DNA from 4 places in the Streptomyces sp. NPDC093097 genome. Region 1 is predicted to be linked to each of the others. Evidence: riboswitches for the same ligand, from Rfam matches in the RefSeq annotation. Region 1 holds a riboswitch; each other region holds the start of a gene.

Region 1 (7,032 bases):
GCCTGGCAAGACGCCGACCTCGACGCGCTCGGCGTGACCGAGCAGCGCGCCCTGCACGAGGTCCTGTGGATCACCCCGTCAGGAGTGGTCCACGGCGGCGCCCAGGCCGTCGCCAAGCTGCTGCTGAACGCGGGCGGCCCCTGGTCCGTCGCCGGGGCCGTGCTCACCCTCCCCCCGGTGCGCTGGCCGGCCCACGCCGTCTACCGCCTCATCGCGCACAACCGCCATCGCATGCCGGGCGGCACCCCGGCCTGCGCCCTGCCGGCCAACGGCCGCCCCGGCCCGGGCCGTTGAGAGACCGCCGGGGGCACCGCCGGCGCCCTCGGCCCAGGCCCTCCCACCCGCCAGGTCCTGCCCCGCACCCCCGTAGCGGGCCAGGACCTGGCGGGTCGTCCCACGGCTCGCCCCGGTTCTCCGGGCCGAGCCGATCCCTTCTCACGACCGTACGAGACAGGTCCGCGGCATCCGGCCCTCGGCCTCCGGGAGGCGAGCGGCACCAGGGGGACGGCTGACAGCATGCCTGGCCGCGCCGCCGACCGTCGTTAGCCCACGATCGACACGTGCTGCGCAATGCGTCCACTGATCGACTCGGCGACTCGTCGACGGCCGGAACCCGCCGGCAGCGTCCGGCATCGGCCGTTCATGACACCAGGCCCTGCCGTCGCCCTCCCTCCGGGCGCCGGAAGGAAGTGCGACGACAGGGCCTGGGCTGGGAAGCGGGGCTCTGGGGCTGGCCGGGGTCTAACTGAAGGAGTCCGGCGACAAGGCCGTGAACCAGAGCAGGGCGACGGTGGCGACGCCCATGATCGGGGTCAGTATCTCCGTCTCCAGCTTGTTGCCGCTGTGCTTGATGATGACGATCTCGTAGCGCTTCCTCAGAGGCCACAGCCACGGGGCGCCCATCTTCGTGATGGAGTCCCCCAGCAGATGGGCCAGGCAGCCGAGCCCGATGGCGTACGGCAGCCAACCGGGCGCCGACGGGATGAACTTGGCGATGACGCCGGTGCCGATGCCGGCCATCGCGACGATCGTGGCCCAGGCGGAGAAGCCGTGGCCGGGCGGGCAGAGATTGAGCGCGCGCACGGCGAGGGCCAGCAGGAAGAAGGTCATCCCGAGGGTGAAGGGCCGCCCCAGGTACTCCACACCGGCCCAGCTGCCGACGGTCATCAGGGCCACGAAGAACAGCGAGTGGGTGGCATGGCGGTGGCCGCCGGAGGCCCAGGCCACGAAGCGGCACAGGGTCTTGGACACCGGGCCGAGGAAGTTGGCGATGGTGCCGTCGTGGTGGTCCAGGTCGGGCAGCAGCGCGGCACCGGCGCACAGCACCGTGCCCATCAGGATCTCCTGGGGCTGGAGATGCGTGTGCATCAGCAGCGGGGGCAGAAACGGTGTGGTGCCTGCGAAGAGCAGTGCCCCGCTCATCGCATGCGAATGGCCCATCATGGTGCGTCGTCCTCCCCGTACGTGGCACGCCCTCGACGTGCCCCAACCTCGGCGGAGACGGTATCAGCGCGATCGCCGCAACTGCGCCGCAGGAGGGGCGATCCGCAACCCCTCGTTCCTGGAGGTGCTGATGAGGCATCCGCTCAGCTCGTGGTTCCTGACGCCCAGCCACCGGCCTTCGCTCCTCCCCCAGTTCAGGACCGGTGGAGCCGGCATCGCCCTCATCGACGATCCGACCGTCCCGCCGGAAAGAGCGGCAATCCGGAAGAAACAGGGGGAAGGGAAGATCCACATCATGGACGGAACCCTGCGCGCCGCGGCCGGGCCCCGTAGAGTGAGCGGTGCAGCTGGTTCGCCCCGTCCGCCAGGCGGGAGCGTCGCAAGAGGGAACCCGGTGGGAATCCGGGACTGCCCCGCAGCGGTGAGCGGGAACGACCGCCGTCATACGCACTGGGCCCGACCGGGTCTGGGAAGCGACGGCCAGTAGGTGTCCTCCTTCAGGAGGGCGCGCCCGCGAGTCCGAAGACCTGCCAACTGCCCGTGCGCGGACGACCCGTGCGCGGACATCCCGGTGACCTCGAGGGCGGGTCGGCGTACATACCAGTCGGGTGACCGCGCCGTGCGAGGTCCGTCCGTCCGGTGCGTCACCCTTCGCGTCCTCGTCCCGTCCCCGGGATCTCAGGGATTCATCTCGCGAAGGAGATCTCCGTGAACGCCAAGCCCGCAGCCGCGGCAGCACGGGCCACCGTGTACGGCTACCCCCGCCAGGGCCGCCACCGGGAACTGAAGAAGGCCATCGAGGGCTACTGGAAGGGCCGCGTCACCGCGGACGCCCTGCGCGCCACCGCCGCGGAACTGCGCCGCGGCACCTGGCAGGAGCTGGCGGAAGCCGGCATCGGCGAGGTCCCCACCGGCGACTTCTCGTACTACGACCACGTCCTGGACGCCAGCGTCATGGTCGGTGCGATCCCCGAGCGCCATCGCGCGGCCGTCGCCGCCGACCCCCTGGACGGCTACTTCGCCATGGCGCGCGGCACCCAGGACGCCGCGCCGCTGGAAATGACCAAGTGGTTCGACACCAACTACCACTATCTCGTGCCCGAGTTGGGTCCGGACACCGTCTTCGCCCCCGACTCCACCAAGCAGGTCGCCGAGCTCAAGGAGGCCCTCGCCCTGGGCCTGACGGCCCGGCCGGTCCTCGTCGGACCGGTCACCTACCTCCTGCTGTCCAAGCCCGCCCCCGGCGTGGCCGCCGACTTCGAGCCGCTGACGCTCCTCGACCGGCTGCTGCCGGTGTACGCCGAGGTCCTCGCCGACCTGCGCGCGGCGGGCGCGGAGTGGGTGCAGCTCGACGAGCCGGCCCTTGTCCAGGACCGCACCCCGGCCGAACTGGCCGCCGCCGAACGCGCCTACCGCGCCCTGGGCGCCCTCACCGACCGGCCGAAGCTGCTGGTCGCCTCCTATTTCGACCGGCTCGGCGACGCCCTCCCGGTACTGGCCAAGGCCCCGGTCGACGGGCTCGCGCTGGACTTCACCGAGGCCGCGGCCGCCAACCTCGACGCCCTCGCCGCGGCCGGCGGCCTGCCCGGCAAGCGCCTGGTCGCCGGCGTCGTCAACGGCCGCAACATCTGGGTCAACGACCTGGGCCACTCCCTCGCCACCCTCGGCACCCTTCTCGGCCTGGCCGACCAGGTCGACGTGGCCGCCTCCTGCTCCCTGCTGCACGTCCCGCTCGACGCGACGGCCGAACGGGACATCGCACCGGAGATCCGGCGCTGGCTCGCCTTCGCCCGCCAGAAGACCGCCGAGCTCGCCGCCCTCGCCAAGGGCCTCACCCACGGCACCGGCGCCATCGCCGCCGAACTCGCGGCCAACCGCGCCGACTTGGTATCCCGGGCCGCTTCCCCGATCACCCACGACCCGGCCGTACGGGGACGCACCGCGGCCGTCACCGACGCCGACTCCCGCCGCTCCCACCCCTACGCCGAGCGGACCGCCGCCCAACGCGCCCACCTCGGCCTGCCGTTGCTGCCGACCACCACCATCGGCTCCTTCCCGCAGACCGACGAGCTCCGGGCCGCCCGCGCCGACCTGCGCGCCGGCCGCATCGACACCGCCGCCTACGAGGACCGCATCAAGGACGAGATCCAGCACGTCATCTCCTTCCAGGAGAAGACCGGCCTGGACGTCCTGGTGCACGGCGAGCCCGAACGCAACGACATGGTCCAGTACTTCGCCGAGCAGCTCACCGGCTACCTCGCCACCCGGCACGGCTGGGTCCAGTCCTACGGCACCCGCTACGTCCGCCCGCCGATCCTGGCCGGCGACCTCTCCCGCCCCGCGCCCATGACCGTCCGCTGGACGACCTACGCCCAGTCCCTCACCAGCCGCCCCGTCAAGGGCATGCTCACCGGCCCCGTCACCATGCTGGCCTGGTCCTTCGTCCGCGACGACCAGCCCCTGGCCGAGACCGCCCGCCAGGTCGCCCTCGCCCTCCGCGACGAGGTGACCGACCTGGAGGCCGCCGGCACCTCCGTCATCCAGGTCGACGAGCCCGCGCTCCGGGAGACCCTGCCGCTGCGCACCGCCGACCGCCCCGCCTACCTGGCCTGGGCCACCGAGGCCTTCCGCCTCACCACCGGCGGGGTGCGGCCTGGCACCCAGATCCACACCCACATGTGCTACGCCGAGTTCGGCGACATCGTCCAGGCCATCGACGACCTCGACGCCGACGTCATCAGCCTGGAAGCGACCCGCTCCCACATGCAGGTCGCCCGCGAACTCGCCACCCACGGCTACCCCCGCGAAGCCGGCCCCGGCGTCTACGACATCCACTCCCCCCGCGTACCGAGCCCGGAGGAGGCCGCCGAACTGCTCCGCACCGGCCTCCGCGCCATCCCGGCCGAACGCCTGTGGGTCAACCCCGACTGCGGCCTGAAGACCCGCGACTGGCCCGAGGTCCAGGACTCCCTCAACCACCTGGTCACCGCGGCCCGAACGGTACGCACGGAACTGTAGGACCCTGGACGGGCCTGAGCAGCCCTGCCAAGACCTGGCCAGAAACCCCAGGAAGCAACAAAGCCGTCCGCCCGCCCCGGAACCCACGACCGGGGCGGGCGGCCGCGTATCCGGGATATCCCTTCCGGCCATCAGGGCATGAACCTTCCCGATGGAAGCGCTCGTCCAGCCGAACCGTGGGAGACAACCCCGTGCCCCTAGACCCTCTGAGCTCTCTCACCGCCTGGTACACCTGCCAGTGCGACGGCGATTGGGAGCACGAGTACGGCATCCGCATCGAGACCCTGGGCAATCCGGGCTGGTCCGTCGAGATCGAACGTGCCGCAAAGGCAAGGGAACTGCCGGCGGAGCCGTCCTCGGGTTCCCTCGCCCATGGCTTGCGGGGGCCTATGCCCTCAGGTCGGTCGTCTGGTGGGCCGCGGGCGGAGTCCCGTTCCGGGGGCCGCGGAGGCGGGGGCGGAGGCGGTCGAGGAGGACGAGGGTGAGGGCCAGGACGTAGAAGGCCAGGGCGAAGACGACGGCGTTGGTGGCGATGCCGGCATAGCCGTGGAGGTCGACGTCGAGGAAGGGGTAGGGATAACGGCCGTCGGTGCCGGGGGCGAGGAGGGCGCCGCGGATGAGGGCGAAGGGGAGGTAGAGGATGGGGTAGGTGAGCCACTGCCAGGCACAGCGGTACAGGAAGGCGCCGGGGGCGGTGAGGACGAGCCAGTCGAGGACGGCGGCCAACGGGGTCGCGGTGTGGAGGAGTTGGCTGGCGGCCGTCTCCAGGGGAGTTCGGTGGCTGGTCATGGAGAAGCCACTGGCGTCGTTCGAGAGTATGAAGTGGAAGACGAGCCCTGTGATGCAGATGTAGAGCAGCGCTGCGCCGGTGATCCGCGGGGAGAGAGCGGGGCGCCCGGTCCAGGCGCGGTGGGCGGACCAGGCGAAGACGACGGCCAGCAGGATGTTGGACTGGATCGTGAAGTAGCTGAAGAGCCGGCCCAGGTCGTGGGAGGCGACCACGTCCAGGACGATGCCGGTGACCCCGGTCAGGGCCGCGAGCGCGCGGAAGGCCGCCGCGACGGGACGGCGGCCGCCGGAAGAGGGTGCGGGGGCGGCGTCGGTCGGGCCGGGCCGGACCGCGGGCTCGGCGGAAGCGGCCACGGCCGCGGCGGAGTTGGTGGGGGGTGTCTGATCATGCATCGGACCACAGTACGGCCCGGCTCGGAGGCGACCGCCGGGACCACCCGGCCGCGGGATCGACGTGCCGGGGCCGGAGTGGAGCCCGGTGGCATCGCCCCGGCCCGGCGGGCCGGGGCCGGGCTGCCGGGGCCGGTGGCAGGCTGGTGTGCGTGCGGGGTGAGTGGCCGGAACAGGTGGGGTCCAAGCGGCTGTTGGGGCGTAGGAGGCCGACTGGCGACCGAGCGGGGAACGGCGAGCCGGGAGCGCCCGACGGAATGTTTAACTCCGGGCGCTTGAGGAACCGTTTGCCCATGTGAGAGCGTCTGACGGGTTGACAGGTGACTGACAAGGGGCGTCCATCGCGTGGGAGTGGTACTGCCGGGTTGGGCGGATGAGGTACTCAATCTCATCGGTATCTCGTGGCCCAATGTTGACGAGGACGACTACCGTGAAATGGCCAACGCCATGCGGGAGTTCGCCGATGACATCGAGGACGGGGCCAACGAGGCCCACACCGCGATCCAGGGGTTGGTGGGTTCCGCGGGCGGGTCGCTCGCCGTGGAGGCGTTGAACGCCCACTGGGGAAAGATCAACGGCAAGCATCTCAAGGGACTTGCCGAGTGCGGGCGTCTGGCGGGCACCGCCATGGACGGGGTGGCCACCCTCATCGAGGGGGCCAAGATCGCGGCCGTGGTCCAACTGGGCATCCTCGCGGCGGAGGTGATCGCCGCGCAGGCCGCGGCCCCGTTCACCTTCGGGCTCTCCGAGGCCGGTGCGATCGCCGCGACCCAGGCGACCCGGGCGATCGTCAAACGGCTGTTCAAGGAGGTCTGCGAACAGGTCGTCCAGCAAGTCGTCAGCATCGCCCTCACGCCCGTGGAGGAGGCGCTCGGCGCGATGGTCGGGGACCTGGTGGTGCAGCTCGGCGCCAACGCCCTGGGCACCCAGAAGGGCATCGACCTGGGGCGTACGGCCGACGCGGGCAAGGACGGCCTCCGCCAGGGCGCCCACGACGCGAAGGCCGCCGCCGGCGGGCAGATGCAACTCCTCAGCACCGGCGGCGGTGGTGGAGGTGGAGGTGGAGGAGGGCATGGCGGCTCCTCCGGGGGCGGCGGTGGGGCCGGCGGCAGCGGGTTCACCCACGATCCGGAGGAGCACGACCGGGTCGCCACGAGCCTGGAGAGCGCCGGCAGCACCTTCCGCAACGGTGCCGGCGGCAAGATCCGCCGTGCGAAGAGCCACCATGCGCGCACCCGCGGCAAGGACGCCATCGCCGACGCCGCCAACTCCATGCTCGACAAGGTCATCGACGGTATCGAGGACGGCACCAAGAAGACCGCCCAGCACGTCGGCGACGACATGACCCGCGGCGTCAAGCAGATGGCCAAGAACCATCATGACAACGACAAG
Region 2 (7,032 bases), on a different contig from region 1:
GGAGACCCACTTGCCGCCTTCCCGCTTCACCAGTTGCGCACCGGTGCCGATGGTCAGGCCGTCGAGGAAGTACCAGTTCTGACCCGGCAGATAGAGCGGATCGGCTTGGGTCTTCTTCTTGATGGTGTCGAAGTCGTGGAAGAGCTCGGCACGGGTGGTGGGGGTCTTCTCGATCCCGGCCGCGGCCCAGATCTTCTTGTTGTACATCACCACGCGGTTGCCGGCGAACCACGGCAGGGCGTACTGCTTTCCGTCCACCACCGCGGCCTTGTTGAAGGCGTCGTTCCAGTCGGCGCCGATCTGCTTCTTCAGGTCACCGAGGTCGACCAGGGCGCCGGCCTTGGCATAGGCGGCGGTCTGGGTGTTGCCGATCTCGACGACGTCCGGCGGGGTGTCCTCGGAAAGGGCGGTGCTCAGCTTCTGCTGAATGCCATTCCACTGCTGGACCTTGAATTCGACGGTGGCGCCGGTCTTCTTCTTGAACTGCTCGGAAACCTGCTTCGTCCATTGCTCCGGATTAGAGCCGGACATCACCCAGACAGTCAGCTTCTGGCCTTTGAAGCCGTCGGCGCCCGCATTCTTTCCGCCGCTCGACCCACAGGCAGCGACGCTCACCAGCATTCCCGCGACCGCGGTCGCCGCTATGAGCCCACGCTTCATTGCGCTCTCCCCACTCAAGGACGGGTGTGGCTTTAATGGTTTAGACCAGTTCCCGCAGCTTGGCCTAGACCTTTAGGGGTGTCAAGGGTGTATAAGAGTCGCTGTCAGGTCCGTTACCGGACCGACATCTGGGGCGGGCCGGTACCCGCGTGGACACCTGGGCATCCGGCCCGTGCCACGATGTGAGCCGCTACGTACGGAGGAGCCGGTGACGGCAGCACGACAGACATCGGAGAGGCGGGTCATGAACACCGAGGCGGGCAGCGCCGAGAACGGCGGCACAGGCGCGCGGTCCGCCCGGGTACCCAAGTACTACCGGCTCAAGCGGCACTTGCTGGAGATCACCGAGACCCTGCCGCCCGGCACCCCGGTTCCGCCCGAGCGCACCCTTGCCGCGGAGTTCGACACCTCCCGCACCACGGTCCGCCAGGCCCTCCAGGAACTCGTCGTCGAGGGCCGCCTGGAGCGCATCCAGGGCAAGGGCACCTTCGTCGCCAAGCCCAAGGTCTCCCAGGCGCTCCAACTGACCTCCTACACCGAGGACATGCGGGCCCAGGGCCTGGAGCCGGCCTCCCAACTGCTGGACATCGGCTACGTCACCGCCGACGACCGGCTGGCCGAACTGCTGGACATCACCCCCGGCGGCCGGGTGCTGCGCATCGAGCGGCTGCGGCTGGCCAGCGGCGAGCCGATGGCCATCGAGACCACCCACCTGTCCGCCAAGCGGTTCCCCGCGCTCCGCCGCAACCTCGTCAAGTACACCTCGCTCTACACCGCACTGGCCGAGGTCTACGACGTCCGGCTCGCGGAGGCCGAGGAGACCATCGAGACCTCGCTGGCCACCCCGCGCGAGGCCGGACTGCTGGGCACCGACGTCGGACTGCCGATGCTGATGCTCTCCCGGCACTCCCTGGACGCCCAGGGGCAGCCGGTGGAGTGGGTGCGCTCGGTCTACCGCGGCGACCGCTACAAGTTCGTCGCCCGCCTCCGGCGCCCGGCGGACTGAGCACCCGTCCGCCCCGGGGTCCGCACCCCGGGGCCCGGTCCGCACACCGGGCCACCTCCGCTCCGCTCCGCCCCGCCCTGCCCCGTCCCGTCTCGTCCCGTCCCCGGACGTACGGATTCCGGAAGGCCGCCACTCGGCCCCCGCCGCGCCCCACCAGGCAACCCCCGCCCCACGCACCGGAAGCCCCCAACTCCCTTACGGTCACTGCTGAATACCGATATGCGGACAGCTAGTGACGCGCGCCACGACCCTGGCATAGATTTCCAGCCGATCACCCAGGAGTTCACCAGGGACGGGAGCCACGGCCATGGCCGAGAAAGCCGCATCACCGGACCACAGACCGATCGTCACCCCCACACGCGTGGTGGCCGGATTGTGCCTGCTCGCCCCGTTCGTCGCGATGCTGTGGGTGAGTTCGTACGCGAGGATCGAGCCGACGCTGATCGGGATCCCGTTCTTCTACTGGTACCAGATGGCGTGGGTGCTGATCTCGACGGCGCTGACGTCCGTCGCCTACAAGCTGGTCCAGCGTGAGCAGCGCGCCCGCAAGGGCGGTGCGGCCCGATGACGTTCCCGCACACCGCGCTCGCCGCGGCCCCCCAGGGCGTCGACGGGGTGGCCCTCACCGTCTTCGTCCTCTTCTTCCTCGCCGTCACGGTCATGGGCTTCCTGGCCGCGCGCTGGCGCAAGGCCGAGCAGTCCGCCAACCTCGACGAATGGGGGCTGGGCGGACGCAGCTTCGGCACCTGGGTCACGTGGTTCCTGCTCGGCGGCGACCTCTACACCGCGTACACCTTCGTGGCCGTCCCGGCGGCGATCTACACGGCGGGCGCGTCCGGCTTCTTCGCCGTCCCGTACACCATCCTGGTCTATCCGCTGATCTTCACCTTCCTGCCCCGGCTGTGGTCGGTCTCGCACCGCCACGGCTACGTCACCACCTCCGACTTCGTCCGCGGACGCTTCGGCTCCAAGGGCCTGTCGCTGGCCGTGGCACTGACCGGCCTGCTCGCCACGATGCCCTACATCGCGCTCCAACTCGTCGGCATCCAGGCCGTCCTGGACGTCATGGGGGTCGGCGGCGGGGAGCACGCCAACTGGTTCGTCAAGGACCTCCCGCTGCTGATCGCGTTCGCCGTGCTGGCCGCGTACACCTACTCCTCGGGCCTGCGGGCGCCCGCGCTGATCGCGTTCGTCAAGGACGGGCTGATCTACCTCGTCATCGCGGTGGCGATCATCTACATCCCGATCAAGCTGGGCGGCTTCGACGAGATCTTCCACGCGGCCGGCAAGGCCCTCGCCCAGCCCGGGCCCACCGGCAAGCCGCGCGGTGAACTGGCCAGCGGCCCCAACGCCCAGTGGGCGTACGCCACTCTGGCACTCGGCTCGGCGCTGGCGCTGTTCATGTACCCGCACTCGATCACCGCGACGCTCTCCTCGCGCAGCCGCAACGTCATCCGCCGCAACACCACCATCCTCCCGCTCTACTCCCTGATGCTGGGCCTCCTCGCCCTGCTCGGCTTCATGGCGCTGAAGGCCGGGACGGACACCCACGGCAATGCGCAGCTGGCGATCCCGCAGCTGTTCGCGGACATGTTCCCGAGCTGGTTCGCGGGCGTGGCGTTCGCCGCGATCGGCATCGGTGCGCTGGTGCCCGCCGCGATCATGTCGATCGCCGCCGCCAACCTCTTCACCCGGAACGTCTACAAGGACTTCCTGAAGCCCACCGCCACGCCCGAGCAGGAGCACAAGGTCGCCAAGCTGGTCTCCCTCCTGGTCAAGGTCGGCGCCCTGGCCTTCGTCCTGACCATGGACAAGACCGTCGCCATCAACTTCCAGCTGCTGGGCGGCATCTGGATCCTGCAGACCATGCCGGCGCTGGTCGGCGGCCTGTTCACCCGCTGGTTCCACCGCTGGGCGCTGCTGGCCGGCTGGGCGGTCGGCATGGTCTACGGCACCCTCGCCGCGTACGGCGTCGCCAGCCCGACGCAGAAGCACTTCGGCGGCTCCAGCGCGGAGATCCCCGGCATCGGCCAGATCGGCTACATCGGCTTCACCGCCTTCGTCCTGAACGTGTTGGTGACGGTCGTGCTGACGCTCGTCCTGAAGGCCCTCAAGGCCCCTGACGGCGCCGACGAGACCGTCCCCGACGACTACACCGCCGACCGCGGCGACAAGGGCGTCACGCCCGACCTGCCGCCGGCCCCGGCGGAGGCACCGGCCGGGCACTGACCCCGAACACCCCTCACTGGTCGCCGCGCATCCCCGGACGCGCGGCGGCCCGCCGGTCTACGTCAGCTCCAGCCACCCGCCCTCTTCCTCGCGGGCATGTATCCGGGCGGTCTCCTCGAAGTGTTCGGGGGACATGCGGGGCGGCCGGTCGGTGGGCGGGGCCATGGAACTTCCTCCTTCCGCGCTCGGGTTGGAGTGGGACGACAGCTGCTTCCGACCATAGCGGCGGGCACTGACAGTCACCGGCACACGTCCAACGCCCCGCCTCCGCATCTCGGTTGGCGCCGCCACACTGGTCTCATGAACATCACGATCAGGCCCATACGCCAGGCGGAGTTCGAGACGGTCGGGGAGCTGGTGGTGGAGGTGTACCTGGCCGACGGCCTGCTGACCGGGGCGGACGATCCGTATGCGGCGGTGCTGCGGGACGTGGCGCACCGGGTGGCGCACGCCGAGGTGCTGGTGGCCGTGGACGGACAGGGCGGGGCAGACGGGACGGACAGGTCGGACGGGACGGTGCTCGGGGCGGTGACGTTCGCCGCATACGGGAGTCCGTACGCGGATCTGGCCGGGCCCGGGGAGGGCGAGTTCCGGATGCTGGCGGTGCGGAGCGAGGGGCGCGGGCGCGGCGTCGGTGAGGCGCTGGTGCGGGCCTGCCTGGCGCGGGCGCGGACGCTGGGGCTGCGCGGGATGGTGCTGTCGAGCCAGCGGCACCTGCTGCCGGCGCACCGGCTCTACCACCGGCTGGGGTTCGTACGGGCGGCCGAGCGGGACTGGAACCCGGTCCCGGAGGTGCGGCTGTGGGCGTTCGCCCAAGAGCTGGCCTGAGGCGTTTTCCGGCGGTGGACGGGCGGTGCGGCGGTTGGTGCGCCCGTAGGAACGGCATGAGCTACGACACAAGATGTGGGGGTGCATGCTGGGAGCAACACAAGATGTATGCTCTTCCTCGCTGTCGCCCGCAGGGGAATCCGGTGCGAATCCGGAACTGTCCCGCAACGGTATGAGAGCGCAGGATACGGCCCGTTTCATGGGGAATCCGCGCTCCCGAGTCCGAAGACCTGCCGATGGTACGTCCGCACCGCCATCGGTGCGGCGTCGAGACGTCCGGGCCCCGAGGGATGGGTCGGTGGACGGAGCGCGGCCGGCCCGCGCACCCCGGTTCACCGCGGGGTGCCCCCTTGCCTGCCCGCGCGCCGTTGCAGCCGCCGCCCTCCCGGCCCCCGCCGAGTGAGGGAGAGCATCAGGTGACCATCGCGCCAACGGAGCCCGCGTCAGACGCCGAGGTCGTGCAGCCCGTGGTGGCCGCGCCTCCCGCGGCCGAGGACGGGCCGGGCGTCGCCCTGCTGCGCACGCTGACCGAGCTGACCGCGGACCTGACCGCGACCGACCCGGGCAAGGTGGCCGCCGCCGCGCTGCGCGGCCGGCACCCCGGCTCCGACGCGGCCGAACTGCGGTCCCTGGCGACCGAGGCCGCGGCCGGGCTGATCGCCGACGAGCCGCAGTACTCCAAGCTCGCCGCGCGCCTGCTCACCCTGGCCATCGCCGAGGAGGCCGCCGGCCAGGGCGCCTCGTCCTTCTCCGCCTCGATCGCGGTCGGCCACCGGGAGGGCCTGATCGCGGACGCCACCGCGGAGTTCGTCACCACGCACACCGCGCGGCTGGACGCACTGGTGGACGCGGCGCTGGACGAGAGCGCCGACGACCGCTTCGGGTACTTCGGCCTGCGCACCCTGCACTCGCGCTACCTGCTGCGGCACCCCATCACCCGCAAGGTGATCGAGACGCCCCAGCACTTCCTGCTGCGGGTGGCCTGCGGTCTGGCCGAGGACGGCTCCGCGCGGGCGCTGGCGGACGTCGCCGAGCTGTACCGGATGACCAGCACGCTCTCCTACCTGCCGTCCTCCCCCACGCTGTTCAACTCCGGCACCCGCCACCCGCAGATGTCCTCCTGCTACCTGCTGGACTCCCCGCTGGACGAGCTGGACTCGATCTACGACCGCTACCACCAGGTGGCCCGGCTCTCCAAGCACGCCGGCGGGATCGGGCTGTCGTACTCCCGGATCCGCGCCCGCGGTTCGCTGATCCGCGGCACCAACGGGCACTCCAACGGCATCGTGCCGTTCCTGCGCACCCTGGACGCGTCGGTGGCGGCGGTCAACCAGGGCGGCCGGCGCAAGGGCGCGGCCTGCGTCTACCTGGAGAGCTGGCACGCGGACATCGAGGAATTCCTGGAGCTGCGGGACAACACCGGCGAGGAGGCCCGCCGGACCCACAACCTCAACATCGCGCACTGGATCCCGGACGAGTTCATGCGCCGGGTGGAGGCGGACGCCGACTGGTCGCTGTTCTCCCCGTCGGACGTGCCCGAGCTGGTCGACCTGTGGGGCGCGGAGTTCGACACCGCCTACCGGGCGGCGGAGGCCGCGGGCAAGGCCCTCAAGCAGGTGCCGGCCCGGCTGCTGTACTCCCGGATGATGCGCACCCTGGCGCAGACCGGCAACGGCTGGATGACGTTCAAGGACGCCGCCAACCGCACCGCCAACCAGACCGCCGAGCCCGGCCGGGTCGTGCACTCCTCCAACCTGTGCACGGAGATCCTGGAGGTCACCGACGACGGCGAGACCGCGGTCTGCAACCTGGGGTCGGTCAACCTCGCCGCGCACCTGGGCGCGGACGGCGAGATGGACTGGGAGCGGCTGGACGCCACCGTCCGCACCGCCGTGACCTTCCTCGACCGGGTCGTGGACATCAACTTCTACCCGACCGAGCAGGCCGCCGCCTCCAACTCCCGCTGGCGGCCGGTCGGTCTGGGCCTGATGGGCCTCCAGGACGTCTTCTTCCGGCTGCGGCTGCCGTTCGACTCGGCGCAGGCGCGGGAGCTGTCGACCCGTATCTCCGAGCGGATCATGCTGGCCGCCTACGAGGCGTCCGCCGACCTCGCCGAGCGGCACGGCCCGCACGCGAACTGGTCCGCGACCCGTACGGCGCGCGGTGTGCTGCACCCGGACCACTACCCCAACGCCGAGCCCCGCTGGGCGGACCGCTGGGCGGCGCTGCGCACCCGGATCGCCGCGACCGGGATGCGCAACTCCCTGCTGCTGGCCATCGCGCCGACCGCCACCATCGCCTCGATCGCC
Region 3 (7,032 bases), on a different contig from region 1:
ACGCCTCGGGGGCCTTGCCCTTGAGCGCCTTGACGGTGGCGACCATGCCGCCGTGGTACTGGAAGTAGTCGTCGGAGTCGGCGATGTCGTGCTCGCGGGTGTCGGTGTTCTTGGCGGCCACCGCGATGCGCTTGTAGGCGGTCTCCATCTCCTCCCGGGCCGGGCGGCCCTCCAGCCCGCGCCCGTAGGCGTAGCCGCCCCAGACGGTGTAGACCTCGGCGAGGTCGGCGTCGGTGCGCCAGTCGCGGGAGTCGATGAGCTGGAGCAGGCCCGCACCGTAGGTGCCGGGGCGGGAGCCGAAGATGCGGGTGGTGGCGCGGCGCTCGTCGCCGTGCGCCGCGAGGTCCGCCTGGGCGTGGGCCCGGACGAAGTTGCCCTCGGCGGGCTCGTCGAGGCCGGCGACGAGCCGCACCGCATCGTCGAGCAGGCCGATGACGTGCGGGAACGCGTCGCGGAAGAAGCCGCTGATGCGGAGGGTGACGTCGATGCGCGGGCGGCCCAGCTCGTCGAGCCCGATGGCCTCCAGGCCGTTGACCCGGCGCGAGGCGTCGTCCCACACGGGGCGGACCCCGAGCAGCGCCAGCGCTTCTGCGACATCGTCGCCGGAGGTGCGCATCGCGCTGGTGCCCCACAGGGACAGGCCCACCGACTGCGGCCAGTCGCCGTTGTCCTCGCGGTAGCGGCTCAGCAGCGAGTCGGCGAGCGCCTGCCCGGTCTCCCAGGCGAGCCGCGAGGGGACGGCCTTGGGGTCGACGGAGTAGAAGTTGCGGCCGGTCGGCAGGACGTTGACCAGACCGCGCAGCGGCGAGCCGGACGGGCCGGCCGGGACGAAGCCGCCGTTCAACGCGTGGACCGCGTGGTCGATTTCGGCGGTGGTGGCGGCCAGTCGCGGGACGACCTGCCGGGCGGCGAAGTCGAGGATCGCGGCGACCGCTTCCGGGTGCCCCTCGGCGACCCGGGAGACCGCGGCCGGGTCCCAGTCGGCGTCCTCCATGGCCTGGACGAGGCCGCGGGCGACGGCCTCGGCCTCGTCGGCGGCGGTGCGGGTGGCGGCCGACTCGTCCAGGCCGAGCGCCTCCCGCAGACCGGGCAGCGCGGAGGTGCCGCCCCAGATCTGCCGGGCGCGCAGGATGGCCAGGACGAGGTTGACCCGGGCCTCACCGGCCGGGGCGGCGCCCAGCACATGCAGGCCGTCGCGGATCTGCGCGTCCTTGACCTCGCAGAGCCAGCCGTCGACGTGCAGCAGGAAGTCGTCGAAGCCGTCGTCGTCGGGACGCTCCTCCAGGCCCAGGTCGTGGTCGAGCTTGGCGGCCTGGATCAGGGTCCAGATCTGCGCGCGGATGGCGGGCAGCTTGGCCGGGTCCATCGAGGAGATCGCGGCGTACTCGTCGAGCAGCTGCTCAAGGCGGGCGATGTCGCCGTAGGAGTCGGCGCGGGCCATCGGCGGGACGAGGTGGTCGACGAGGGTGGCGTGCACCCGGCGCTTGGCCTGGGTGCCCTCGCCCGGGTCGTTGACCAGGAACGGGTAGATCAGCGGCAGGTCCCCCAGGGCCGCGTCCGGGCCGCAGGCGGCGGACAGGCCGGCGTTCTTGCCGGGCAGCCACTCCAGATTGCCGTGCTTGCCGAGGTGGACCATGGCGTCGGCGCCGAAACCGCCGTCGGCGGCGGGCGCGGCGATCCAGCGATAGGCCGCCAAGTAGTGGTGGGAGGGCGGCAGATCGGGGTCGTGGTAGATCGCGATCGGGTTCTCGCCGAAGCCGCGCGGCGGCTGGATGAGGATCAGCAGGTTGCCGCGGCGCAGGGCGGCCAGCACGATGTCGCCCTCGGGGTTCGTGCTGCGGTCGACGAACATCTCGCCGGGCGGCGGGCCCCAGTGCTCCTCCACGGACTCCCGCAGCTCCTGCGGCAGCGTGGCGTACCAGCGGCGGTAGTCGGCGGCCGGGATGCGGACCGGGTTGCGGGCCAACTGCTCCTCGGTCAGCCACTCCTGGTCATGGCCGCCGGCCTCGATGAGGGCGTAGATCAGCTCGTCGCCGTCGCCGGACGCGAGGCCCGGCACCGGCTCGCTGCCGAAGTCGTAGCCCTCGGCCTTCAGGCGGCGCAGCAGTTCGACGGCGCTCGCCGGGGTGTCCAGGCCGACCGCGTTGCCGATCCGGGAGTGCTTGGTGGGGTAGGCCGACAGCACCAGCGCCAGCCGCTTCTCGGCGGCCGGGATGTGCCGCAGCCGGGCGTGCCGGACCGCGATCCCGGCGACCCGCGCGGCCCGTTCGGCGTCCGCGACGTACACCGGGAGGCCGTCCTCGTCGACCTCCTTGAAGGAGAACGGCACGGTGATCAGCCGCCCGTCGAACTCGGGCACCGCGATCTGCGAGGCGGCGTCCAGCGGGGAGAGCCCCTCGTCGTTCGCCTCCCAGGAGGCCCGCGACCCGGTCAGGCACAGGGCCTGGAGGATCGGCACGTCCAGGGCGGCCAGCGCGCCGGCGTCCCAGGACTCGTCGTCGCCGCCCGCGGAAGCCTCGGCCGGCTTGGTGCCGCCGGCGGCCAGGACGGTGGTGACGACGGCGTCGACCGCGCGCAGTTCCTCGACCAGCTCCGGCTCGGGGGCGCGCAGCGAGGCGACGTAGAGCGGCAGCGGACGGCCGCCGGCGCGCTCGATCTGGTCGCACAGGTCGTGCACGAAGGCGGTGTTGCCGCTCATGTGGTGGGCGCGGTAGTAGAGCACGGCCACCGTCGGACCGGTCGCCTTTGACGCCGGCCGCTCCAGCGGGCCCCAGGACGGGGCGGTCGCGGGCGGCTCGAAGCCGTGGCCGGTGAGCAGGACGGTGTCGCTGAGGAAGCAGGCCAGCTGGGAGAGGTTGGCCGGGCCGCCGTGCGCGAGGTAGGCGTGCGCCTCGGCCGCGATCCCGACGGGGACCGTGGAGGCCTCCATGAGCTGGGCGTCGGGGGCCTGTTCGCCGGTGAGCACCACGACCGGGCGGGGCTGGTCCGCGGCCAGCAGCACGTCCAGGCCGTCCTGCCAGGCCCGCAGGCCGCCGAGCAGGCGGACGACGACGAGGTCGGCGCCCTCCAGGAGACCGGGGAGTTCGGCGACGTCGAGGCGGGCGGGGTTGGCGAGCCGGTACGGCACGGGGCCCGCGGCCGCGCGAGCGCTGAGCAGGTCGGTGTCCGAGGTCGACAACAGCAGGATCACGGCGCAGCCCTTCCTCGGGGTGTCCACGCCCCGGGTGGTCGTATGGACGGCGGGAGTTCCTGGCTCACCCGGCCGTGGCCGGGTTCACAGTGGCGGGACCGCGCCGGATTCTCACCGGGCTTCCTCCCTGGCGCCGTCGCTGGCGTCCGGCGGGTCAGCCGACCCGCCGACCTGCATAGTAAGGGCTGCGGGCACGCTGCGGGAGCGGGCGTCGGGAACCCGTCCCGCACGCCCCCTCGCCCCGGTTCCGGGTCCGGTGGCGTAGGTATGCTCGCCGCCATGCCGCCCTCCCCCTCTTCACGCCCCGACCGGGCCGGACCGCCGGTGCGGGATCGCGGTGACGCCTGCCCGGGAGCGCTGCGGCTGCACTCCGCCGCCGACGGCAGCCTCGCCCGAATACGGCTGCCCGCAGGGGACTTGACGTCTCATCAGGCCGACGCGCTGGCGGACGCCGCGGAGCGTCTGGGCGACGGCCACCTCTCGCTCACCTCCCGCGGCAACGTCGAACTCCGCGGTCTGCCCGACGACTGCGGCGGCCCCCTCGCCGACCTCCTCGCCGACGCCGGGCTGCTGCCGTCCGTACGCCATGAGCGGATCCGCAACATCCTGGCCTCGCCGCTGGCCGGGCTGGACCGGCACACCCCCTCCGACGTGCGGTTGTGGGCCCGGAGCCTGGACGCGCTGCTGTGCGCGAGCGAGCCGGCGACGGCGCTCTCGGGCCGTTTCCTCTTCGTCCTCGACGACGGGCGGGGCGATGTGGCGGGCCTCGGCGGCGATGTGACCTTGCTCGCAGAATCGGTCCGGCCGGCCGCGGCGGCCACCGCGTCCGCGCCGGGAGCGGCGTCCGGGCAGGGGGCGCTGCTCCGGGTCGGCGACGACCGGACGGCGCTGCGGATCGCGGCGGACGACGTCCCGCGGGCGGCGCTGACCGCCGCCGAGACCTTCCTGGCCGCCGCCACGGCGAGCGGCAGCGGCGCCTGGCGGGTCCGCGAACTCCCCGCCGCACGGCCGCTGACCGCCCAGGACGTCCACGGTGCGCTGCGGTCCGCGGGGATCTCCGCGGAGTACGCCGGGGCGCCCGGCCCGCGGCCGGCGGCGCCGTACCCGGACCCCACCGCGCCCGGCCCGGTCGAGGGTCCGGACGGCCGCCGCGCCCTCGTGGTCCTGGCGCCGCTCGGCCGGCTGACGGTGGCCCAGTGGCGGCTGCTGGCCGAGGTCGCCGCCGCGGACGGCTCCGGCGCGCTGCGCCTCACGCCCTGGCGCGGCATCGTCCTCCCCGGCCTGCCGGCCGCCGCGGCGGCCCGACGGCTGTCCGACCTCGCCGCCGCCGGGCTGGTCACCGACCCGGCCTCCCCGTGGCGCGGGGTCACCGCCTGCACCGGTCTTCCCGGCTGCGCCAAGTCCCTGACGGACGTGCGGAGCGATGCCGCGGCCGCCCTCGCCGAGGGCCTGACCGTCCCGGCGGACGGCCCCGGCCTGCCCGGTGGACTGCCCGTGCACTGGTCGGGCTGCGCTCGGCGTTGCGGTCATCCGCACGGTGCCTGGGTCGATGTCCTGGCCACGTCCGACGGGTACCGCACCACCGCGGTACGCCCCAACACCCTTGCCCCGCCGCCGGTTTCACGTGAAACCTCGCGGCCGGGCACCGTTTCACGTGAAACACCACCGCGGGATCCGGTGTCCCGCACCACGGCCGAACCGGCCCCGGTGCCACGGGAAACCGCGTCCCCCTCCGGTACGCCCCACCCCTCTTCCACCCCGCACTCCACGACCCCGAGGCCCCAGTGACCGCGTTCGACTACGAAAAGGACGGGGCGGCCATCTACCGCCAGTCCTTCGCCACCATCCGCGCCGAGGCGGACCTGTCCGGACTGCCCGCCGACGCCAGCCGGGTGGCGGTCCGGATGATCCACGCCTGCGGCATGGTCGATCTGGTCCGCGATCTGGCCTTCACGCCGGGCGTCGTGGCCCGTGCCCGGGCCGCGCTGCGCGCCGGTGCGCCGATCCTGTGCGACGCCACCATGGTGGCCAGCGGCGTGACCCGCAGGCGGCTGCCCGCGGACAACGAGGTGCTGTGCACCCTCGGCGATCCGTCCGTTCCGGAGCTGGCCGCCGCGATGGGCACCACGCGCAGCGCCGCCGCCCTCGAACTGTGGCGGGACCGGATGGAGGGCGCCGTGGTCGCCTTCGGCAACGCCCCCACCGCCCTCTTCCGGTTCCTCGAAATGATCGAGGAAGGGGCACCGCGCCCCGCCGCCGTCCTCGGCATCCCGGTCGGCTTCATCGGCGCGGCCGAGTCCAAGGACGCACTGATCGACCATCCGTCGCAGCTGGAGCACATCGTGGTGCGCGGGCGGCGCGGCGGCAGCGCCATGGCCGCGGCGGCGCTCAACGCCCTGGCGAGCGAGGAAGAGTGAGCGTGAGCGAGCAGCAGGCCAGCAGCGGTACCCCGGACCAGTCGGCCGCGGTGTCCCCGCGGCGGTCCACCGGGCGCCTCTACGGCGTGGGCCTCGGCCCCGGCGACCCGTCCCTGATGACCCTGCGGGCGGTGGAGGTGATCGCCGAGGCCGATGTGGTGGCGTACCACAGCGCCCGGCACGGACGCTCCATCGCGCGCTCCATCGCCGCGCGGCACATCCGCCCGGACCACGTCGAGGAGGCCCTGGTCTACCCGGTCACCACCGAGTCGACCGACCATCCCGGCGGCTACCGCGGCGCGCTGGACGACTTCTACGAGGAGGCGGCGGAACGGCTCGCGGCCCATCTCGACGCCGGCCGCACCGTGGCGGTGATATCCGAGGGCGACCCGCTCTTCTACGGCTCGTACCAGCACATGCACAAGCGGCTGGCGCACCGCTACCCGACCGAGGTGGTGCCCGGCGTCACCTCCATCAACGCCGCCGCGGCCCGGCTGGGCACCCCGCTCACCGAGGCCGACGAGGTGCTGACCGTCCTCCCCGGCACGCTGTCCGAGGAAGAGCTGACCGCCCGTCTGAGCGCCACCGATTCCGCGGTGGTGATGAAGCTGGGCCGCACCTTCCCCACCGTCCGCCGCGCCCTGGAGCGCTCCGGCCGGATGCCGGAGGCCCGCTACGTCGAGCGCGCCACGATGGCCGGGGAGCGCACCGGCGCGCTGTCCGACATCGACGCCGACACCGTCCCGTACTTCTCCGTCGCGGTCGTCCCCAGCCGCCTCGCCACCGCGGCCGAGGCGCCGGAGCCGGCCGCCGCGGACCGCGGTGAGGTGGTGGTGGTGGGCACCGGTCCGGCCGGGCCGCGCTGGCTCACCCCGGAGTCCCGCGGAGCCCTCGCCGCCGCCGACGACCTCGTCGGCTACACCACGTATCTGGACCGCGTCCCGGTGCGCCCGGGCCAGCGCCGGCACCCCTCGGACAACAAGGTCGAGTCCGAACGCGCCGAGTTCGCCCTGGACCTGGCCCGCCGCGGCCGCCGGGTGGCGGTGGTCTCCGGCGGCGACCCCGGGATCTTCGCGATGGCCACCGCGGTCCTCGAAGTGGCGTCGGAGGAGCCCTACCGCGCCATCCCGGTACGGGTCCTGCCCGGCGTCACGGCCGCCAACGCCGCCGCCGCCCGCGCCGGCGCCCCCCTGGGCCACGACTACGCGGTGATCTCGCTCTCCGACCGGCTCAAGCCCTGGGAGGTGATCGCCGAGCGGCTGCGCGCGGCGGCCTCCGCCGACCTGGCGCTGGCGCTCTACAACCCCGGCTCCCGCAGCCGCACCTGGCAGGTGGCCAAGGCCCGGGACGTCCTCCTGGAGCACCGTGCGCCGGACACCCCGGTGATGCTCGCCCGTGACATCGGCGGCCCCGAGGAGTCGCTGC
Region 4 (7,032 bases), on a different contig from region 1:
ACCTGCCGGACGGACGGCCGCACCGCCTCGCCGTCCAGGCCCTGCTCGGTGCCGGCGCGGTCCGGACGCGGCACCACCACGACCGGGCAGGCCGACCGGGCGGCGCAGGCCATCCCGTTGGAGCCGAGCAGCAGACTGGCGAAACCGCCTCGGCCGCGCGACCCCAGGACGAGCAGCTGCCCCTCCGCCCCGAGGGTCGGCAGCAGGGGGTCGACCAGTCCACTCAGACTTTGGAACTCCACCTCCGGGAGGTCCGCGAGGTACGGCCGGTCCTTGAGGCCGGCCAGCACCGGGTCGCCGCCCTGATCGCCGGCCGTGGCGCGCTCCTCGGTGGCGTACGGCCAGACGTGCACCACGCGCAGCGGCGCCGACCGCGCCCGGGCCGCGTCCGCCGCCCAGCCCAACGCCCGCTCGCTGTCCGGGGATCCGTCCACACCGACGATGACCGGCAAGGTGCTCATACGGGCCTCCACCCTCGAACCGAATACGCAGGCATACGCCCGCCTACGACCGATCTGACCGTACTGCACGGTATTTGACCGGCTATCTTCATCGTGCCTCCGTGTCGGCGACCGGGACAGGGCCGAACGTCCCACCCCCGTCGCGGAGGTAGAGTCGACCCTCATCTCCACCCCACCCCTCCTCCCCCACGGGCGCGCTGACGCTCCCTGCGGCACCGGGCGCGGGTTCCGAACCACTGACGTGAGGCACACTGCGGTGAACCATCCCCCGGTCGTCGAATGGACCGAGGACGACCAGGCTCGAACCGCCCGCTGGCGTTCCGAGAACGGCGCCCGGCCACCCCGCCGGATCGTCGTCGCGGACGACCGCACCCGGGCCGACGACGCCTACCGGCTCGTCTGCGAGGGCACCGCGCTCCTGTGGCGCGGCGACTTCCACAACGCCCGCCAGCTGCTCACCGCGCTGGCCCGCCGGGTCGACCGCCGCCCGCACAAGGCGCCGCCGGCCGACGTCACCCAGGCCTTCCACCTGCACCGCGCGGCCCAGAACCAGCGCGCCCGCATCCTGGGCATGCTGCTGATCCCGCTGGACGCCCAGCTGGCCGTCCCGTTGCACCGCGCCCCCGACGTCCGCGAGGCGTGCACCCGCGCCTACGGCGCTCCCGAGGAGGCGGAGCCGCCCGCCGGCGCCTCGGAGGACACCGCCTCCCTGGTCTCCCTCAAGGAGCTGCTGGGCGTCATCGGGGCCAACGAATGGCGCCGCAAGGGCGTGGAGATCCCGGCCCTCGGCGGCGACCGGATCCATCCGCACTACGGGGTCTTCTCCCCCGCCCGCGGCGAGTACGTCGACCTGGTCGCCGAGGCCCCGCTGCCCGGCCGGGACCTGGCGTTCGACATCGGCACCGGCACCGGCGTCCTGTCGGCGGTGCTGGCCCGCCGCGGCGTCCGGCGGGTGGTGGCCACCGACCAGGATCCGCGCGCCCTGGCCTGCGCCCGGGAGAACACCGCGCGGCTGGGCGTCGCGGACCGGGTGGAGATCGTCGAGGCCGACCTCTTCCCGGCCGGCCGCGCCCCGCTCGTCGTCTGCAACCCCCCGTGGGTGCCGGCCAAGCCCACCTCTCCCGTGGAGCACGCGGTCTACGACCCGGGCAACCGGATGCTGCACGGCTTCCTGGCCGGCCTGACCGACCACCTGACCCCGGGCGGCGAGGGCTGGCTGATCCTCTCCGACCTGGCCGAGCACCTCGGGCTGCGGCCCCGGGACGCGCTCCTGGCCGCCTTCGCCGAGAGCGGCCTCACCGTCCTCGACCGGCTCGACATCGCGCCCCGCCACCCGCGCGCCCGCGACACCTCCGACCCGCTCCACGTGGCCCGCGCCGCGGAGGTCACGTCCCTGTGGCGGCTGGGGGCGGCGGAGTAGGCCGGGAGGGGCGGGCACCGGCAGGCCGCCGCGCCCGAACTCCGCGATTCCTGCCCGCCGTTGCTCTCCCACGGCGGCGATCGGCGCGGCCCGACCGGCGAAGTGCCGGTGGACCGCGCCGACCCCTGCGCCCGCGGCACGGGCGATCCCGGGCGTCCGCGGCTCGGGCGATCCGGGGCGTCCGCGCCGCGTCGCCGCGTGCTCTTCCGGAACGCCGCCCCCACCACCCGGCCGCCACCGCGACCCATCAGGCACGATGGGACCATCATGAACCTCGACGACCTCGTGGCCCGTGCCCGCCGGCTCGCCGCCTCCGCGACGCCCGGCCGGCGCCGGCTGCTCGGCATAGCCGGGCCGCCGGGCGCCGGAAAGTCCACCCTCGCCGTCCGGCTTGCGGCGGAGCTGACCGGCCAGGCCGTCCTCGTCCCGATGGACGGCTTCCACCTCGCCGAGGCGGAGCTGCGCCGCCTGGGTCGCACGGACCGCAAGGGCGCGCCGGACACCTTCGACCCCGCCGGCTACGCCTCCCTGCTGACCCGTCTGCGCGCCCCCGAATCCGGCACGCCCGTCTACGCCCCGGCGTTCGACCGCCGCATCGAGGAGCCGATCGCCGGCAGCATCCCCGTGGCACCGCACATCCCGCTCGTCATCACCGAGGGCAACTACCTCCTGCTGCACTCCGACCCCTGGGCAGGGATCCGCGAACTCCTCGACGAGGTCTGGTACATCGAGCTGGACACCGCGGAGCGGGTGCGGCGCCTGGTCGACCGCCACCAGCGGTTCGGTCGGCTGCGCACCGACGCCGAGGACTTCGTCCGCACCTCCGACGAGGCCAACGCCCGCCTCGTGGCGGCCACCCGGCCCCGGGCCGACCTGGTCGTCGCGTTCACCACCGAAGAGGCCCCGCCCCCCTTGGACGACTGACCGGTCACCGGCGCCCCGCCGCCCGCTGCGTCGTCAACTCGCCTTCGCACCAACGCCGTTCCACGCCCGGCGAGCAGATCCCCGCCCCTCCGCGCGCCTGCCACGCGCTTCCCCGGGCGCCTTCCGGAGCGTTTCTCCACACGCCTTCCGAAACGACATCAGAGATGTCATCATGACAGCATGAGTGTCGTTGAGGGGGGCTCATCATGAGCGTGACCGAGGGGGATTCCGGTCCGAGCGGCCGGAGCCGTCAGGAAAGTCGGAGCAACCGGAGCGGTCTTGACGATCGCGGAGACCACGACGAACGCGGCGATCGCGGGAGCTGGGACATCCGGCCCGGCCAGGACGAGCGCCACACCCAGGGCGCCGATCAGGCAGCGACGACCGAGGAGTTGCTGTACGACGTCATCCGACGACTGTGGCCGCTGCACCGGACGATCGTGCGCGCGGTGGAGCGCGAGCTCGAAGGCACCGGCATGACCGCCGGCGAGCACGCCCTGCTCGACGCGCTGCGCGTCCAAGGTTCGTGCACGGTCCCGCAGTTGGCCCGCTCTCTGGGGCTGGACCGTCAGCCGGTGCAGCGCTGGGTGAACCACGCAGCGGAGCTGGGCCTGGTCGTGACGGCCCCCAATCCCGCCCACCGCCGCTCGTCCCTGATCGAGCTCACCGACGAGGGCACGGAGGTGATGCGCGGCATCCAGGACGCCGAGGCCGCGGAGCTCCGGCGCGGGCTGGCCGACCTGTCGACCGGAGAGGTCCGCACGGCGCTGCGGGTCCTGGACCGGCTCGGTGAGGAATTCCGGCACCTGGCGGACGGTTCGCACGTTCCCCCGGAGGAACGCGGCAATCCCGAAAAGCAGGACGCCACCGCCCAAGATGCCGCACCGGCCGCCATATCGCCCGGCACATCACCCGGCATCGGGCACCGGCCTCCGGCGCCCGCCCGTCCGACCGCCCGTCCGTCCCGCACAGAACGGCCCGCAGAATGACCCACGACTTCCAGGCATGGTCCGAGATCGACAACGGCACCGTGCCGGTCGACGACGGCGAACTGTTCTATGAGACGGCCGGTTCGGGGCCCGCGGTGGTCCTGCTGCACGGCGGGATGCTCGACCAGCACATGTGGGACGAGCAGTTCGCCTGGCTGGTGAACTCCGGCCTGCAGGTGGTCCGTTACGACTCCCGCGGCCACGGCCTCTCCTCCACGGTGACCGGCGACTGGTCCAACCACGACGACCTGGTGGCCCTGCTGGACGCGCTCGACATACCGCGCGCCGTCCTCGTCGGCCTCTCGCACGGCTCCCGGGTCTCACTGGACACCGCGATCGCCTACCCGGACCGGGTCTCCGCCCTCTTCCTGGCCTCGCCCGGGGTCAGCGGCCGCCCCTTCACCGACCCCTTCATCCTGGAGCACATCCGGGAACAGGTCGCCGCGATCGGCGAACCGGACGGCGCGGAGCGGTACGTGGAGCACTTCCTGCGGATGTGGGTGGACGGACCGCACCGTGCGCCGTCCGCCGTGCACCCCGGCTTCCGGGAGCGGATGCGCGCCTCCGCGTGCGCCAATGTCGAGGTGCACGCGGACGGTGTGGGGGTGGGCATGCCCCTGGAGGTCGGGGCGGCGGACCGACTCGGTGAGATCCGGGTGCCGACCGCCGTCCTCGACGGCGACCTCGACTCCACCGACATCTCCGCCAACGCCCATGCGATAGCGCTGCAGGTCCCCGGCGCCCGGCGGATACGCATCCCGGCCGCCGGCCACACGGTCAACTTGGAGAACGCCCGGCTCTTCGACCACGAACTCCACACCTTCCTGACGTCCCTGGCCCTCTGAGTCCCTGCCACCCCTGCTCCTGCGGCGCGGACCGCCTGCCCGAAGGCCCCGGCATCCTCCCGGGGCCTTCGGGCATGGCCGGATCTCGTCGGTGCCCGCTAGAGTGACCGGGCCGTGGTGTTCGGGAAGACCGGTGCAGGACCTCGTGTCCCAGGCCGGCGCGGCCCTCGCCACTGTGATCGGGGAGTTTCCAGCCCTCTGTACGTGCGACGTGTACGTACGGCGCCACTGACCGCAGCCTGCGGCCGGGAAGGCGGGCCGGAAGCGCACACCCTCCCCCAAGCTCTCAAGGAGCAGGGAGGCACCCCAAAGCCAGGAGACCGGCCACGGCATTTCACGAAGCAATCCACGAGGTGCTGGAGCGTGATGGCCAGATGGCCCTGTCCACGGATACCCCGGACAATTCCCCAACTCCCCGCAGTTCCCTTCCCCCCGGCACACCCGGATCCACCGGTTCGTTCCGCTGGCAACGCCGCGACACCGTCCGCACAGCCGGGTTGATGACGGTCATAGCCGCGCTGCATGTCGTCGCCTTCGGCGTACTCTTCCTCCTGGTCGTGCCGGGCCACTACGCCGTCGGCAGCCAGGTGTTCGGCGTCGGACTCGGCGTCACCGCCTACACCCTGGGCATGCGGCACGCCTTCGACGCCGACCACATCGCGGCGATCGACAACACCACCCGCAAGCTGATGGCCGACGGCAAACGCCCGGTCTCGGTGGGGTTCTGGTTCGCCCTCGGCCACTCCAGTGTGGTGGTCGCGATGTCCGCGCTGGTGGCCGGCGGCGCCCAGCTCGCCGGCACCCTGATGAACGACAACTCCACCACCCACCAGACGCTCGGCCTCATCGGCACGACCGTCTCGGGCACCTTCCTCTACCTCATCGCCGCCCTCAACCTGGTCGCCCTGCTTGGCATCCTGAAGGTGTTCCGGGCGATGCGGTCGGGCGCCTACGACGAGCAGGAGCTCGAAGCCCACCTGGATTCCCGGGGCTTCATGAACCGGATCCTCGGCCGGCTCACCAAGTCCATCAGCCGCCCCGGCCAGATGTACCCGCTCGGTTTCCTCTTCGGCCTCGGCTTCGACACCGCGACCGAGGTGACGCTGATGGTGATGGCCGGCAGCGGCGCCGCGGCGGGCCTGCCCTGGTACGCGATCCTGTGCCTGCCGCTGCTGTTCGCGGCCGGAATGAGCCTGTTCGACACCCTCGACGGCACCTTCATGAACTTCGCGTACCAGTGGGCGTTCTCCAACCCCGTGCGGAAGGTCTACTACAACCTCACCATCACCGGTCTGTCGATCGCGGTCGCGTTCTTCATCGGCACCATCGAGCTGGTGACCGTCCTGCACGACAAGCTCGGCCTCGACGACCCGGTGTCCGGGGCGATCTCCTCCCTCAACCTCGACAACGCGGGCTTCGTCATCGTCGGCCTGTTCGTCGTGGTGTGGGCGGCGGCGCTGGCCTACTGGCGCCTCGGCGGCGTCGAGAAGCGCTGGGCCGCCCGAACACCCGCCGCCCAACCGGCCGAGGCCCCCGCCCCGGCCCCCCACCCCGAAGAACCCGACACCCCGTAGCCCCACGCGCGGTGGCCCTCCCCGTCAGCCGACAGGGAGGGCCACCGCACATCCGGCCCCCTGCGCACACGCGCCTCAGGTGGCCGAGCCGGCCGCCGCGCCCGTCAACAGGTCCGGGCCCCAACGCTCCAGCGCCCCCGCGAGGTCCAGCGGCAGCACCCGCGCCCCCGCGTCCTCCGCTCCCGGCCAGTCCTCCCGCGGCACCCGCCACATCACCTCGAACTCGTTCCCGTCCGGGTCCCGGGCGTAGAGCGACTTGGAGACCAGGTGGTCGCTGGTACCCGCCAGCGCCCCCCGCTCCTGAAGCCGCTCCGCGACCGCCACAAGATCGCCCAGCGTCCCGACCTCCCAGGCCAGGTGGTACAGCCCGATTCGGCCGCTCTCCGGCCCGGGCGCCCCCCGCCCCACCGCGAACAGCCCCAGATCGTGGTCGTTCTGCGAACCGGGCGCGCTCAGAAACGCCGCCCGCCCCGGAATCTCCACGTCCACCGTGAACCCCAGCACCTCGGTGTAGAACTCCACCGACCGTGCCACCTCACGGATGTACAACACCGCATGATTGAGCCGCCGTACGGACATCAACCCTCCCTCTCTTCCCTCAACGCGCTCCCCCGCCTTGGCAGTCGCCGCCCCTGACCCAGGGGCCGCAACCTCACTTCCGGAACAGCAACACCACTGCCGCGAACACCACACCCAGGACGAGCGCGCCCGCGCCGTACATCAGCCGATGCGCGCGCACCACGGGCAGGAGGCGGTCGATCGCGAAGCGGCCGGGTCCGGCCAGCCCCAGCGCGGCCGCCCCGCCGACGATCAGCAGCT

What was found. A riboswitch is a leader RNA that binds a small molecule or an ion and turns the genes downstream of it on or off. The one in region 1 is predicted to bind cobalamin.
Region 2: linked by a shared signal. The riboswitch ahead of ACIQE0_RS16415 (ribonucleoside-diphosphate reductase subunit alpha) and the one ahead of metE (5-methyltetrahydropteroyltriglutamate--homocysteine S-methyltransferase) in region 1 are both predicted to bind cobalamin.
Region 3: linked by a shared signal. The riboswitch ahead of cobN (cobaltochelatase subunit CobN) and the one ahead of metE (5-methyltetrahydropteroyltriglutamate--homocysteine S-methyltransferase) in region 1 are both predicted to bind cobalamin.
Region 4: linked by a shared signal. The riboswitch ahead of ACIQE0_RS05685 (HoxN/HupN/NixA family nickel/cobalt transporter) and the one ahead of metE (5-methyltetrahydropteroyltriglutamate--homocysteine S-methyltransferase) in region 1 are both predicted to bind cobalamin.

The regions. Positions count from the first base shown of each region.
Region 1 covers NZ_JBIVOW010000001.1:517,357-524,388, reverse strand. The annotation lists gene ACIQE0_RS02135 (thiol-disulfide oxidoreductase DCC family protein) at 1-294, shown strand, start outside; gene ACIQE0_RS02130 (metal-dependent hydrolase) at 742-1,443, opposite strand; cobalamin riboswitch at 1,775-1,993, shown strand; gene metE (5-methyltetrahydropteroyltriglutamate--homocysteine S-methyltransferase) at 2,152-4,461, shown strand; gene ACIQE0_RS02120 (Imm53 family immunity protein) at 4,356-4,946, shown strand; gene ACIQE0_RS02115 (Pr6Pr family membrane protein) at 4,849-5,643, opposite strand; gene ACIQE0_RS02110 (hypothetical protein) at 5,986-7,032, shown strand, end outside.
Region 2 covers NZ_JBIVOW010000008.1:153,500-160,531, reverse strand. The annotation lists gene ACIQE0_RS16440 (extracellular solute-binding protein) at 1-660, opposite strand, end outside; gene ACIQE0_RS16435 (GntR family transcriptional regulator) at 905-1,666, shown strand; gene ACIQE0_RS16430 (DUF3311 domain-containing protein) at 1,974-2,234, shown strand; gene mctP (monocarboxylate uptake permease MctP) at 2,231-3,895, shown strand; gene ACIQE0_RS16420 (GNAT family N-acetyltransferase) at 4,196-4,723, shown strand; cobalamin riboswitch at 4,826-4,976, shown strand; gene ACIQE0_RS16415 (ribonucleoside-diphosphate reductase subunit alpha) at 5,140-7,032, shown strand, end outside.
Region 3 covers NZ_JBIVOW010000026.1:32,830-39,861, reverse strand. The annotation lists gene cobN (cobaltochelatase subunit CobN) at 1-3,190, opposite strand, end outside; cobalamin riboswitch at 3,223-3,374, opposite strand; gene cobG (precorrin-3B synthase) at 3,458-4,978, shown strand; gene ACIQE0_RS32960 (precorrin-8X methylmutase) at 4,975-5,607, shown strand; gene ACIQE0_RS32955 (precorrin-2 C(20)-methyltransferase) at 5,658-7,032, shown strand, end outside.
Region 4 covers NZ_JBIVOW010000003.1:49,501-56,532, forward strand. The annotation lists gene ACIQE0_RS05660 (universal stress protein) at 1-461, opposite strand, end outside; gene ACIQE0_RS05665 (methyltransferase) at 718-1,881, shown strand; gene ACIQE0_RS05670 (nucleoside/nucleotide kinase family protein) at 2,149-2,805, shown strand; gene ACIQE0_RS05675 (MarR family winged helix-turn-helix transcriptional regulator) at 3,012-3,794, shown strand; gene ACIQE0_RS05680 (alpha/beta hydrolase) at 3,791-4,639, shown strand; cobalamin riboswitch at 4,738-4,983, shown strand; gene ACIQE0_RS05685 (HoxN/HupN/NixA family nickel/cobalt transporter) at 5,014-6,213, shown strand; gene ACIQE0_RS05690 (VOC family protein) at 6,289-6,792, opposite strand; gene ACIQE0_RS05695 (DoxX family protein) at 6,866-7,032, opposite strand, start outside.